Regions from separate parts of the Rhizobium zaerense genome, predicted to be linked through region 1. Evidence: predicted binding sites of a transcription regulator. Region 1 holds the regulator's gene; each other region holds the start of a gene.

Region 1 (4,192 bases):
GAGCGTGCCCTGCCCGGGCGCGGGCTTCACCAGAATGCGATTGTTCTTGCGCGTGTATGTCACCCCGTTAGCAGCCAAATGCGCTTCTGTCACGGCAAGATCGGCAACAGCAAAGAGGATTGCCCGGCCGCGCAGGCCGCGATCTGCGGATGAGCCGGCGATGTCGAAATAGGCCTCCAGCCCTTCCGGCGTCATCAGACCGATTTTCGCATTTGACGCCGCGACATTGACGCCGAAACCGGTTTTCTCGACTGCCGATTGCGCCGCTGCAAGGCCGACGAAGGCAGCGAATGCGGCCGGTTCCGGCGCGCAAAGCGCGATCTCCGTTATGCCGGTCACGCCATTGGCATGCGTCTCCAGCGCGGCGCGGTCGGCCGGCAGCGGATTGATACGCTCGACGGTGAAGAGCAAGAGATCAGGCGCGCGCAGGTCGCCGGCAAAAGCCAGCTTGAAGCCGGCAATCGTCTCGGAGCCGTCCGGCATCGTCATCGGCCGGTTGAACTGCAGCATCTCCCCGGCGCTCGACCCGTTGCCGACGAAATCCTGATGATCGATGCCGGCATCCTTGCTGCCGAAGGCCACCGCCGAAAGCCCCTCCGCGCCGCAACGGAAGCGGAAAGCCCGGTTGCGAGCGGTGAAGACATTGCCTCGTCGCGCCGATGCCTCGCTCTCCTCGACGCTCGCGATCCCGAGCGGCTCCAGATAGGTCTTGTCGGCAAAGAAGACGCAGGCATTCTCCGTTCCGAAGGGATGGCGCGCATCGGCGGCAACGGTGAAGCCGAGCTTGCCGAGCCTTTCGCGCGCCAGATCGATGTCGACGACCGGCAGCACGACATGATCCAGCGGGTACGGTTTGGTGGAATGCGTGTTCATCATATCCCTCCTCAAATCGGCAAGAGATGTGCGACAGCGCCACCCTCAATGCAAGACATGTGTCCAATCCGGCGAATGAAAATAAGAATCTCGACGAGTTGGTGCCAAGTTTTACGGAAATTTAGCTACTTGCGGAACACATATGGAACATATAGTGTCTGTTCTGGATTTGTTTCAATCACGAGGTCACAACGTCGATGCTCACGCGCAAACAACAGGAGCTTCTCCTTTTCATTCATGAGCGCATGAAGGAATCCGGCGTTCCGCCATCTTTCGACGAAATGAAGGATGCCCTGGACCTCGCTTCGAAGTCCGGGATTCATCGCTTGATTACAGCGCTCGAGGAACGTGGCTTCATTCGCCGCCTACCGAACCGGGCCCGCGCGATCGAGGTCATCAAGCTTCCGGAGGCCTACAGCCCCAGCATCCAGCCGCGGCGTGGCTTTTCGCCGAGCGTCATCGAGGGCAGCCTCGGCAAGCCACAGCCGGTCGCCGCTCCTGCCCCTGCAAAACCCGTCGCCGACAACGGCAACTCGGTCTCCGTGCCGGTCATGGGCCGCATCGCCGCCGGTGTTCCGATCTCGGCGATCCAGAACAACACCCACGACATCGTCGTTCCGGCCGACATGCTCGGTTCCGGTGAACATTATGCGCTGGAGGTCAAGGGCGATTCGATGATCGACGCCGGCATCTTTGACGGCGACACCGTGATCATCCGCAACGGCAGCACCGCAAGTCCTGGCGACATCGTCGTTGCTCTCGTCGACGACGAGGAAGCGACACTCAAACGCTTCCGCCGCAAGGGCGCCTCGATTGCGCTCGAAGCCGCCAACCCGGCTTACGAGACCCGGATTTTCGGGCCGGACCGTGTCAAGGTTCAGGGCAAGCTCGTCGGTCTTATTCGCCGCTATCACTGACCTTGGCTAGACCGGGCTCGGTAAAACTATTGCTGCGCCAGTCATAGGCGCGATGGCGCATCCATGGCCGCGACAATGCATCGAATGCGGTTGCCACCTCCAGGCCGGCGTTCGTGAAGCGCAACTCGACGGAACCGGTCCTGCGCAGCGTTTCACCGGTGAAGAGCGTCGCACCTGAGCGGCAGCTGTTGAAGCGCAGGCGGACCGACGTCACGACGATATCGGCGGCGTCGCATGCGGGGCCGAGATAGGCGGCATTGTCGATGACGGCCACGACCTGGCCATTGCCAAGCCTTGATGTGCACCAGGCCTTTTTGACGCAGGAAAAGCGGTTTGCTTCACCGGCCGCTGCGGCTGCACGCATCGCGGTCCTCGCTTCGGTCTGCTGATCGCGGGAAAGCCTGACGCGGCGGTCTTCTCCCTCCGGCGGGATAGCAGGACCATCCAGCATCTTCGGCGGATCATGCGTCGGCAGGACCAGCGCTCTCTGCCATTGGTCGAAGATGAAATCCGGCGGTCGTTCACGGTTGGACGCCATTGCTGCCGCCTCGACGACCGCGACGAGATTGCCATCCTCCGAAATCACCAGATCCGGCGGCCGGGGAACCGGTAGAAGGAACAGGATGAGCGTCGAGACTGCGATGATCGATGTGCCGGAATGGCGCAGTCGCGTCCGGAGCAGCGTCAGCAGAAGAAAGCCTGCCACGGCGACCGCGAAATACCAGCCGGGCAAACGGCCAACGTCGATATTGCCGCCCCAGCCGGATACCGTCTTTGCGACCGCGATCACCAGATCGAGGCCGAATCCGACGACCTTCCAGGCCCAAACATCCAGACCGAAAGGCATGAGCAGCATCGCCAGCAGCCCGGCCGGCATGACGATAAAGGAGATGATCGGCATCGTCGCGAGGTTTGCCGGCAGGCCATAGGCGGTCAGGCGATGAAAATGCTCGATCGAAAACAGCGCGGTTGAAAAGCCGCCGATCAGCGACGTCAGGAAGACGCCGCCGAAGAAACCCGCAACCGTAACGACCGGCCTGATGATCGGCAGCTTGAGGAAGGCGTTTTCGCGGACGCGCCGGTCCTTCCACAGCTGATAGCCCGAGACCAGCGCCAATGTCGCGGCAAAGGACATCTGGAAGCTCGGACCCAAGACCTCGGACGGCGAAATGGCGATGATGACGAGCGCGGAGAGCGCGACATTGCGCAGGCTGATCGACGGCCGGTCGAAGAAGACGGCAATCAACATGATGGCCATCATGATGAAGGCGCGTTCGGCAGAGACCCCAAAGCCCGAGATCAGGAAATAGGCGGTCACGGCGATGAGCGCGCCGGCGGCAGCGATCTTCTTCGTCGGATAGGCCTCAGCGACGCCGGGAAAGAGGCTGAGCAACATCCGGAACCCAACGAAGAAGATACCGGCCGACAGCGCCATGTTGAGGCCGGAGATGGCGACGATATGAGCCAGGCCGGACTGGCGCAGCGCTTCCGTCGTCTCATTCGAGATGGCGCGCCGCTCGTCCGTCACCAGAGCAGCGGCGAAAGCGCCGGTGTCGCCAGGCAAGATCGACCTTATGCGGTCGCCAATGCCGCTGCGCAGCCGGTAGAGCCCTTCGAGCAGAGCTTCCCACGTCGATCTTGCCGCCTGCGGACCTGCCTGCCAGTCGACCTTCGACGGCGCGCCGTAGAAGAAGCCGTTCGCGCCGATTCCATCGAAATAGGCACCGAAGGAGAAGTCGTTGAGCTCAGGAAGTGCTGGACCTGCCGGCGGCGTCAGCCGCGCCCTGCCGGTTATGATATCACCGATCTCGATGGGCGCGTCTGCGCCGCGGGTGATCGCAGTTATGCGTTCGGGCGACCGCTTCACTTCCGGCGCCTCCGTACCGGTGACGGCAAGAATGTAGCGCCACCGGCCGCGACCGTCGCCTTCGCGCCGTTCCACACGGCCGGTCACCGTCGTCGTGACGGCGGAATCGAGGATCACGGTCGAAGCCCGCCAGCTCTCGAGCTGCGCGGAGGCCATGCCGCAGGCCACAAGTGCAAGCGCCAGCAGCGTTGCCCGCAATGCCGCCCGGCTGCGGCTGGCGATGAGAACGGCGACGATCAGCAGCAACAGGCAGAGCAGCGATGCAACGAGCGGAAAGTCCGATGCCGCGAGAAACCAGAAGGCTGACCCGGCACCGAGGAAGACAGGCGAGACAAGCAGCAGACGGCCGTGGTCCGCCTCTTCGCTCAGCATCCGCATGCCGATACGCAGCGATTGCGAGGCTGCTGCCGGCAGCCGGTGCCGCAAGGGGCTCGTCGACTGCGTTCTTGTCGGGCGCGTCACCATGACAGGTGGAGAAAAACCGGCGGAGTCGGCGAGGCCTTCGCCTGCTTCCGGCCGCAATTCGACTGTGGTC
Region 2 (4,192 bases), 1.0 Mb from region 1:
CCGGTGATCATCCTGAATAGCGTCGTCTTGCCGGCGCCGTTCGGGCCGATGATGCCGACGATGCCGCCGGGCGGCAGCTTGATCGACAGGTCGTTGATCAGCGTGCGGCCCTCGAAGCCCTTGGTGACGCCCTCCATCTCGATGACCACCTGGCCGAGGCGCTCGCTGACCGGGATGATGATCTGCGCGTCGCCGGGACGCTGCTTCTCGGCGGCATCCACCAACTGCTCGTAGGACTTGATACGGGCCTTGGACTTGGCCTGACGGGCCTTCGGGCTGGAAGCGATCCATTCCTGTTCGCGGCTGATCGCCTTCTGGCGCGATGCGTCTTCGCGGCTTTCCTGCAGCATGCGCTTGGCTTTCGCCTGCAGGTAGGCCGAATAGTTGCCTTCGTAGGGAATGCCACGGCCGCGGTCGAGTTCGAGGATCCATCCGGTGACGTTGTCCAGGAAGTAGCGATCGTGGGTAATCATCATCACGGCGCCCGGATAGTCGCGCAGATGTTTTTCGAGCCAAGCGATGGTTTCGGCGTCCAGGTGGTTGGTCGGTTCGTCGAGCAGCAGCAGGTCCGGCTGCGAAAGCAGCAGGCGGCAGAGCGCGACACGGCGTCGCTCACCACCCGAAAGGCTGGTGACATCGGCGTCGCGCGGCGGGCAGCGCAGCGCTTCCATCGCCATTTCGACCTGGCTTTCCAGATCCCAGAGGTTCTGGCTATCGATGACGTCCTGAAGCTTGGCGCCCTCTTCCGCCGTCTCGTCGGAATAGTTCATCATCAATTCATTGTAGCGATCGAGGACAGCCGTCTTCGAGGCAACGCCTTCCATGACGTTCTCGAACACCGTCTTGTTTGCATCGAGATGCGGCTCCTGCTCCAGATAGCCGACGGTCGCACCTTCGGCGAGCCAGGCTTCGCCGGTATACTCCTTGTCTTGGCCTGCGATGATGCGCAGCACGGTGGATTTACCCGCGCCGTTCGGACCAAGGATACCGATCTTGGCATCCGGGTAGAACGAAAGGTGGATATTCTCCAGGATCTTCTTGTTGCCATAGGCCTTGTTAAGGCCGGACATATGATAGATGAACTGACGTGCCATGCTGCGCTGCTCCGGGCGGGAAACTTCGATTGTGCCGCTATGTAGGCGAAACAGCGCCTGCGGGCAACGCCGAAACCCGGTTTACTCAGGATTTCCGGTCAAAAGCCCGCAGCGTCGACGACGCCCTCGTCGCAGCCGAACGACGTTTTTCCCGCACCCTGGATCAGATCGGCGAGGCCCGTACTTTTCGCCGATGCCGCCCCGGCGGCTTCCGAAAGCCCGATCGTCAGCTCGCTGATCAGCCTGACATTGCCGGCCCGTCGGCAGCTCATCTTGACGCGGTCGCCGGCGCCCGGCCCGAAACTCTTGTCGAAAGCCGCCTTGATCGCTTCGGACTTGACCGGCTTGCCGATGTTGGCAGCGAAGAGATCGCGCACGGCCGACGCGTTCAGTGCGCCCACCAGATGCACGCCGACACCGAAATAGTCGTCGGCGCTCATCTTCGTGCAGGTGCCATGCTTCACCCATTCATGCCGTTCCAGGCCGGATTCCGTGCCGGGCATCGCCTTTGCCAGCGCCGTCTTCGTCTCGGCCGCAAGCGTGACCTCCGGCAGCTTGTTCCAGTCGCCATCCTTGTCGGCGGTCTTCTGCTCGGCGCTCACCCCGCAATAATCCTCCCGCATCGGCCAGAGCCCGTGCAACGAGAAGTTCGTCGCGTCGGGGCGCTCGCCGGTCTGGCTTGCGCATTCGGCCTTCTTCTGGTTCGTCTGGCAAAAGGCCGGCTGCCAGCTCGCCGCCAGAATGAAGCGGGTGCGCCCGCCAGCCTCCTGCGCCACGGCGGCGCCGGCAACAACCATCGACAAGGCAATCGTCAAGGTACGCAACTGCATGCTGCTCATTTCAACCCCCAAAAAAGAACAATACAGGAACAAATAAGCACGAAGATCGAATGGCCGCAACCCTGAATCGCAACAGGGCCGCAATTTATTGTCGGATAATCAAGCACCCATGTTGCAATTGCCCAGCGATCTGGTCTGTTGCCGCCGGGAGGATCCATATGTTTGCTGAAACGCAAAGGCTGGCCGTGCCTGGGGCGTCGCTGGCCTATCACCATGCCAAGGCCGAAGCTGCAGCTCGTGCCATCCTGTTGATATCGCACGGCTTGGCCGAACATTCGAAACGATACCGCTCCTTTGCCGAGGCGATGGCGGCGCGCGGCTATCACGTCTATGCCCATGATCACCGAGGCCACGGCGAGACGACGGCACCCGATGCGCCGATCGGTCGCTTTGCCTGGCGGGGTGGGGTCGAAAAGGTGGCCGGCGACGTCATCGCTATGCGCGGTTATGCGGCCTCCCGCCATCCCGGCCTGCCTGTGATCCTCTTCGGCCATTCGATGGGCGGCCTCATCGCCCTCAACGCTGCCGTCACGGCTCCGGCCGACTTCGACGCCGTCGCGATCTGGAATTCGAATTTCGCCGTCGGCCTTGCCGGCCGCGCCGCCCAGGCGATCCTGCTTGCCGAGCGCATGCTGAAGGGCTCCGACGTGCCGAGCGGCCTGCTGCCGAAGCTTACCTTCGGCACCTGGGGCAAATCCATTCCCGGCCGCCGCACCGAGTTCGACTGGCTGTCGCGTCTTCCCGATGAAGTCGACAAGTATGTCACCGATCCGCTCTGCGGCTTCGACGCCTCAGTCTCTCTCTGGCTCGATCTCTTCGAGCTGACCTTCCGCGCGCCGCAGAAAATCCACCTCGACCGGCTGCCGCGGGACATGCCGATCCATCTCGTCGGAGGCGGGGAGGATCCTGCGACGGAGCGTGGAAAAGCCCTGCTCTGGCTGTCAAACCATTTGAAAGGGCAAGGCTTCTCCCGTATCAGCACTGAGATATATCAGGACATGCGTCACGAAACACTAAATGAGATCGGTGCGGATGCGGCGATCGCAGCCTTCGCGGACTGGTGCGACAGGGCCGTCGCAGGATCCTGAGCGACCAATATCCTGAGGCAGGGATTTCATCATGAACAGCACCTCCGCCCGCCCTGTTTCGTCCGCCTCCGACGTGACTATGGGGCTTGCGCTGATGTTTATCTCGGTGATGTTATCGCCGATCATCGATATCTTCGCCAAGCTTGCCATCCTCACCGTCCCGTCCGCCGAAATCACCGCCGCCCGCTTCGCCGTGCAAGCGCTCTGCATGCTGCCAATCGTCGTGTGGCGGCGCAGCTTCGCCGATTTTTCCTGGCGCCAGAGCCTGTTCCACGCGATCCGCGGCGCGATCATCACGATCTCGATGATCTCCTTTGTCACTACGCTGAAATACATGGCAGTCGCTGACGCAATAGCGATCTTCTTCGTCGAACCGATCATGTTGACGATCCTCGGCGGTATCTTCCTGAAGGAGATGATCGGTTGGCGGCGTTACACGGCCTGCGGCGTCGGCTTCTTCGGAGCGATGCTGATCATCCAGCCGAGTTTCGAAGAGGTCGGCTACATCGCTCTTCTGCCTGTCGTCAGCGCCTTCTGTATTGCGATCTTCGTGCTGATGACCCGCGTGCTCTCGCATAGGGAAGATCCCTGGTCGATGCAGTTCCAGATGGGCATCTGGGGCCTGCTCTTCTGCATCATCCTGCTTTATCTCAGCCGGGGAACCGGCTCCGACATCTTCGATCCGGTCATGCCGGAAGGCCGCGCCTGGTTCTATCTCGCCGGCGTCGGCGCTATGGCCGCGATATCGGGCATCCTTGGCGTCTATGCTTATCGCGCAGCACCGGCTTCAACGCTTGCGCCGCTGCAATATTTCGAGATCGTCTCGGCAACGATCTTCGCCTGGCTGGTCTTCGGCGACTTCCCGAACGCGCTCAAATGGCTCGGCATCATAATTATCATGGCGTCTGGCTTCTATATCCTCTGGCGCGAGCGGCGCTTTGCATCGAAACCGGTATCCGATACATCAGAGGCGACGTGGACGCCGTAAATCTAGAATGAGAGTACAATTCCGAAAACCGCTCACACTTTTCGGCACTATGCTCTGAACCTGCCGGAGGAACATGACGGAGACCGTGACGAAAAAACCGCCGCTTGCCGGCATCCGGGTGATCGAGCTTGCCCGCGTGCTCGCCGGCCCCTGGGCGGGACAGATGCTCGCCGATCTCGGCGC
Region 3 (4,192 bases), 2.3 Mb from region 1:
GCTCTTCCGTCCCGATGGGCTCGATCAGGCGGCTTTCGGCCGAGAGGCTGGCAACAGGACGCCGGGGCGAGACCGGCTCCTCTTCACGTCCCAGCGCCTGGTCGAGACGCAGAAGCAGCTCCGGGCCGAACCGGCGGGTCAGCGGCGCGCGCGGTGCATCGATGATGTCGCCGATATATTTCAGACCGAGCTTGTTCAGGGCAGCGACGGTTTGTCCTTCCAGCCGCAAGGCTGCGACCGGCAAGGACATCAGCACATGTTCCGCCTCCTCGTCCCCGATCACGCCGCCTTGCCCGAAGCGGGACGCAGCCCAGGAAAGGCCTGATGACGATGAGACCGCGCCGCGGGCATCGAATCCCATATGGAAAAGCCGCGACAGCACATCCTTGAGAAGCGCCTTTTCACCGCCGAAGAGATGGGCGCAGCCGCTAATGTCGAGAAACAGACCGTCCTTGCCGTCGAACGCCACCAGCGGCGTATAGCGGTCGCACCAGTCGGCAATTGCCTCCAGCAACCGGCGGTCGGCCGCCGGATCCTCTTCCGCCACCTCGAGCATGGGGTACATGGCGCGCGCTTCGGCAACGCCCAGCTCCTTCCTCAGCCCCAACCTTTCGGCCAACTCGTCCAGTGCCGTCAGCCGCATGGCATTGTTGAGCTTGCCGGAACAGACGATAGGCGGCGTTTCAGGACGCCCTTTCGAACGCCAGGAGAGCCCCCATCGCTTGCGGGCGATCCGGTCCGTTGGCAGATGCGGGAAGCTGAGCGCCAGAATGCGCTGACTGTTCGCCTGGAGGACGAACGAGGTTTGGTTCGGCGACAGGGAGAAATTGGCGGTCATGGGGGTTCCACTCCAGAAGAAAGGAGAGCGGGGCCGGATTGCGGCTCTTCTCCAGCGTAAGACGGAAAATCGGATTGCCGATGCTGCCGGAAAGTTTCGATCCATCCGGCAACGGCCGCAGACCGGACGGGGCCGGCTCAATATGCAGACGGAAGGCCGCACTGCTTGCCTCCTCTGCTCCGGCCTGGCGGACAAGGAATAGCGGACGGCGGACAGCATGCGCCCTGAGACTGAGCCTGCGGCTTTCGGTCAGGCCGAAATGGGCGGGATTGCCTCGCACTTCGAAGATGACGGCCGAGAAGGCAGCGCTTTCCACCGCCACCTCCGCCAGCCAGAGTGCCTCGTCCAGCTTGCGCGGCGCGGCATGGAGAAACCGCTCCGGGCTTAACCCGAAATCCCGAAGCCCTGGTGCATAGGGACGACCGGCCTCCAGCGTGCCGACGGCATCGCCGATCCAGAGCAACGGCATAAGCCTGCCGGCATCCGCTTCCTGTTTCTGCAGCCGCGCGGCAACAGCCATCGCCAGCCCGCTTGCCGCACCGGCATCGCGAGACAGAGCCGAGCGGAATTCGGTGATCGCATCGAGCGGCAACCCGCCTTCCAGCGCGCTGTCGAGAAATTCAACCCCAAACGCCAAGGGCGGCAGAATGCGTCTCCTGGGTGTCTGACCTCCTGCCGCCAAGGCTTCCTGCTCCGCCGCGGCAAGCGCCGGCGCGAGCCTTCCCTCCAGTCTGGCGATGGTTTCGCGGAGCGCAAAAAGCCGCTCGCGCGCCAGGGCGTGCTGCGCCATGGCGTTCTCCAATTCGTCTTGTTCCTGTTATGTTCTTATAGATTCCAGAGAGCTAATGAAGAGTCAACGGCCATTTTCTATGAATTTATTCCTGCCTTTGATTCCGCACTCGAAAATCGGCGATAAAGGTTCTATATGGGCCCGCAAAGGAAGGAATATTCATGGCCCGCATAGACCAGAGCGATGATTGGCGGGACCGCCATGCGCCGACGATCAGCACCTTCGAGTCGCTGGCGATGGAGGCCTATAGCCATTTGCCGGATGAATTTCGCCAGCTGACGACCAACCTCACGATCGAGATTGAAGATTTCCCCGATGACGACGTTTTCGAGGACATGGCGCTGGAAACCCCTTTCGATCTGCTCGGCCTTTTCGAGGGCAGGGGCATTTCCGAACGTTTCACGCTGGAGACCGGCGAGATGCCGAACCGCATCCGCCTCTACCGCCGCCCCATCCTCGACTACTGGGCTGAGAACGACGAGACGCTCGGCGATATCATCACCCACGTCCTGATCCACGAGATCGGTCACCATTTCGGCCTAAGCGACGATGACATGGAGCGGATCGAGGCAAGCGCCGAGGAAGCCGCCGAACGATAGAGCGCCGCGCGTCCAAGGACGCGCTAAGGACGCTCTATCACTTTCAATCACGCATAATCCTTTCCGAAAATCGATTACAATTTTCGGGGTTATGCGCTAAAACCTCACTGCTCTGAGAGCTTCATCTCAGGATCGTAATCCTTGCCTTCGACATGCTTGACGACGGCCTGGCCGCATTGCATCGCGCCGGTCGCGGCATTGAAAGCATAGGTCGGCGAGCCCTCCAGCGACCAGCCCTTGTTGAGGACGGCGGTGACCTTGTGGCAAAAGGAAGCATCGTCGGGACCGGTCAGGAAGCGGTAAAGTTTCATTACATCATCTTTCGTGCTGCAATCTGGCGGGCTGCGATCAGGCGGGCTTTATGGACCAGACTTTCCGCTTGGGCAAGATGCAGCCGCTCGATCATCCGCCCGCCTGCATTGATGACGTTCAGCCCATCGGAAGCGGGGTCGGCAAAGGCTGATATGATCGCCTCCGCTTCTGCAATCGCCGCCGGATCGGGGCCGAAATGGCGGTTGGCGGGCTCGATCTGCGCCGGATGGATCAGCATCTTGCCGGCAAAACCCATGGCCCGGCTCTGCAGGCATTCGGCATCGAAACCCTGTTCATCCCTGAAATCGTTGAAGACGCTGTCGATCGCATCGAGCCCGTAGGCGCTGACCGCAAGGACGACCTGCATCAGCCACGGCACGAGATAGCTCCTCCCCGGTTGTGGAAGCACACCGGTTTCCTTGCGTAGGTCGTTGAGCCCGACGACGAGACAATCGAGCCGCGAGCCCGGGGTGCGTCCGGCTTCGGCGATAACAGCCGCATTCAGGATGCCACGCGGTGTCTCGATCATCGCCCAGATGCGCAGATCTTCCGGTGCTTCGGCCTCGGAGAGAAGGTCACTGAGCGCCATGACATCCTGCGGTTCGTCGACCTTCGGCAGCAGCACGGCGTCGGGATTGAGCGCGATTACCAGTTCCATGTCCGCCAGACCGAAATTGGTCGACAGGTCATTGATGCGGATGATCCGCTCCTTGCCTTCGAGCGGCCGAGCCGAAAAGAAATTCCTCAGATTTTCCCGCGCTTCCGCCTTTCTTTCCGGCGCCACGGAATCCTCGAGATCGAAGATCACGGCATCGCAATCGACCGCATGGGTCTTTTCGAGGGCGCGGGGATTGATGGCAGGCGCACTCAACACCGAACGGCGCAGGCGGGCGGAGCGGGTCGTGGGATTTCGGCTCATGGCGAATTAGTGCCAAGCTTTGAAAGCCGAAGCAAGCAGCCCACCCCAGAACATCGAGCAGAACAACAAAAAGCCATGCTTGCCTTGCAGAGAGGAAAGAGAAGGACCACATTCCTTTCCGAAGAAAGGTCTCTAACCATGCAGAACATTCGCTCCATCTTCCTCATGCTTGCCGGCGCCACCGTTTTCGTGGCTATGCTGCTTCTCACCTTTTCGGTGACGCTCGCCGTCGGCGGCATCCTGACCGTGCTCATGGTCGGACGTGCGCTTTCGATGAAGATGAAGCCCGCTCCGGTTCGCGCCAAGGCAAATAACGGCCATCGCGAAATGCGGGTGTGGAACGACGGCCGCGGCACGATCATCGATCTCTGATCATCTTTTCGCTGAAAAATTTGGCCGACACTGTCGCATCGCGCGTCCATGTTACGTCTTTGAAGCAGCCGGGCATTCAGCCGGCGCTTCGGAAACGAATGGAGGACAAGCATGGATACGACGACAGAGAGCAACCCGACCAAGATGCCACCGGTCAAGAATGGCCTGCTGCCCTATCTGACGATCGACGGCGCAGTGAAAGCTGCGGAATTCTACAAGAAGGCCTTCGGCGCCGAAGAGGCCTATCTCGTGCCGGTCGACGAGAGCGGCCGAACGATGCATGTGCATCTTTACATCAACGGCAGCTCCCTCATGCTGTCGGATGCCTATCCCGAATACGGTCATCCCTTCAAAGGCCATGA

Evidence for each region. The regulator LexA, encoded in region 1, represses DNA repair genes until DNA is damaged. The targets are predictions, from matches to a motif close to TGTTCNNNNTGTGTTCNG.
Region 2: a site for LexA is predicted at 1,948-1,965, ahead of ACS4RR_RS10230 (ribonuclease T2 family protein). Genes of this name have one in related genera too.
Region 3: a site for LexA is predicted at 1,648-1,665, ahead of ACS4RR_RS02820 (ImuA family protein). Genes of this name have one in related genera too.

The regions. Positions count from the first base shown of each region.
Region 1 covers NZ_CM132690.1:3,163,878-3,168,069, forward strand. Annotated here, with positions in the region: gene ACS4RR_RS15315 (VOC family protein) at 1-873, opposite strand, end outside; gene lexA (transcriptional repressor LexA) at 1,071-1,790, shown strand; gene ACS4RR_RS15325 (ComEC/Rec2 family competence protein) at 1,771-4,192, opposite strand, start outside.
Region 2 covers NZ_CM132690.1:2,136,818-2,141,009, reverse strand. Annotated here, with positions in the region: gene ettA (energy-dependent translational throttle protein EttA) at 1-1,094, opposite strand, end outside; gene ACS4RR_RS10230 (ribonuclease T2 family protein) at 1,193-1,933, opposite strand; gene ACS4RR_RS10225 (alpha/beta fold hydrolase) at 2,092-3,021, shown strand; gene ACS4RR_RS10220 (DMT family transporter) at 3,053-4,009, shown strand; gene caiB (succinate--glutarate CoA-transferase) at 4,083-4,192, shown strand, end outside.
Region 3 covers NZ_CM132690.1:571,199-575,390, reverse strand. Annotated here, with positions in the region: gene ACS4RR_RS02825 (Y-family DNA polymerase) at 1-643, opposite strand, end outside; gene ACS4RR_RS02820 (ImuA family protein) at 684-1,628, opposite strand; gene ACS4RR_RS02815 (metallopeptidase family protein) at 1,790-2,227, shown strand; gene ACS4RR_RS02810 (DUF1737 domain-containing protein) at 2,332-2,538, opposite strand; gene ACS4RR_RS02805 (HpcH/HpaI aldolase/citrate lyase family protein) at 2,538-3,458, opposite strand; gene ACS4RR_RS02800 (hypothetical protein) at 3,597-3,830, shown strand; gene ACS4RR_RS02795 (VOC family protein) at 3,942-4,192, shown strand, end outside.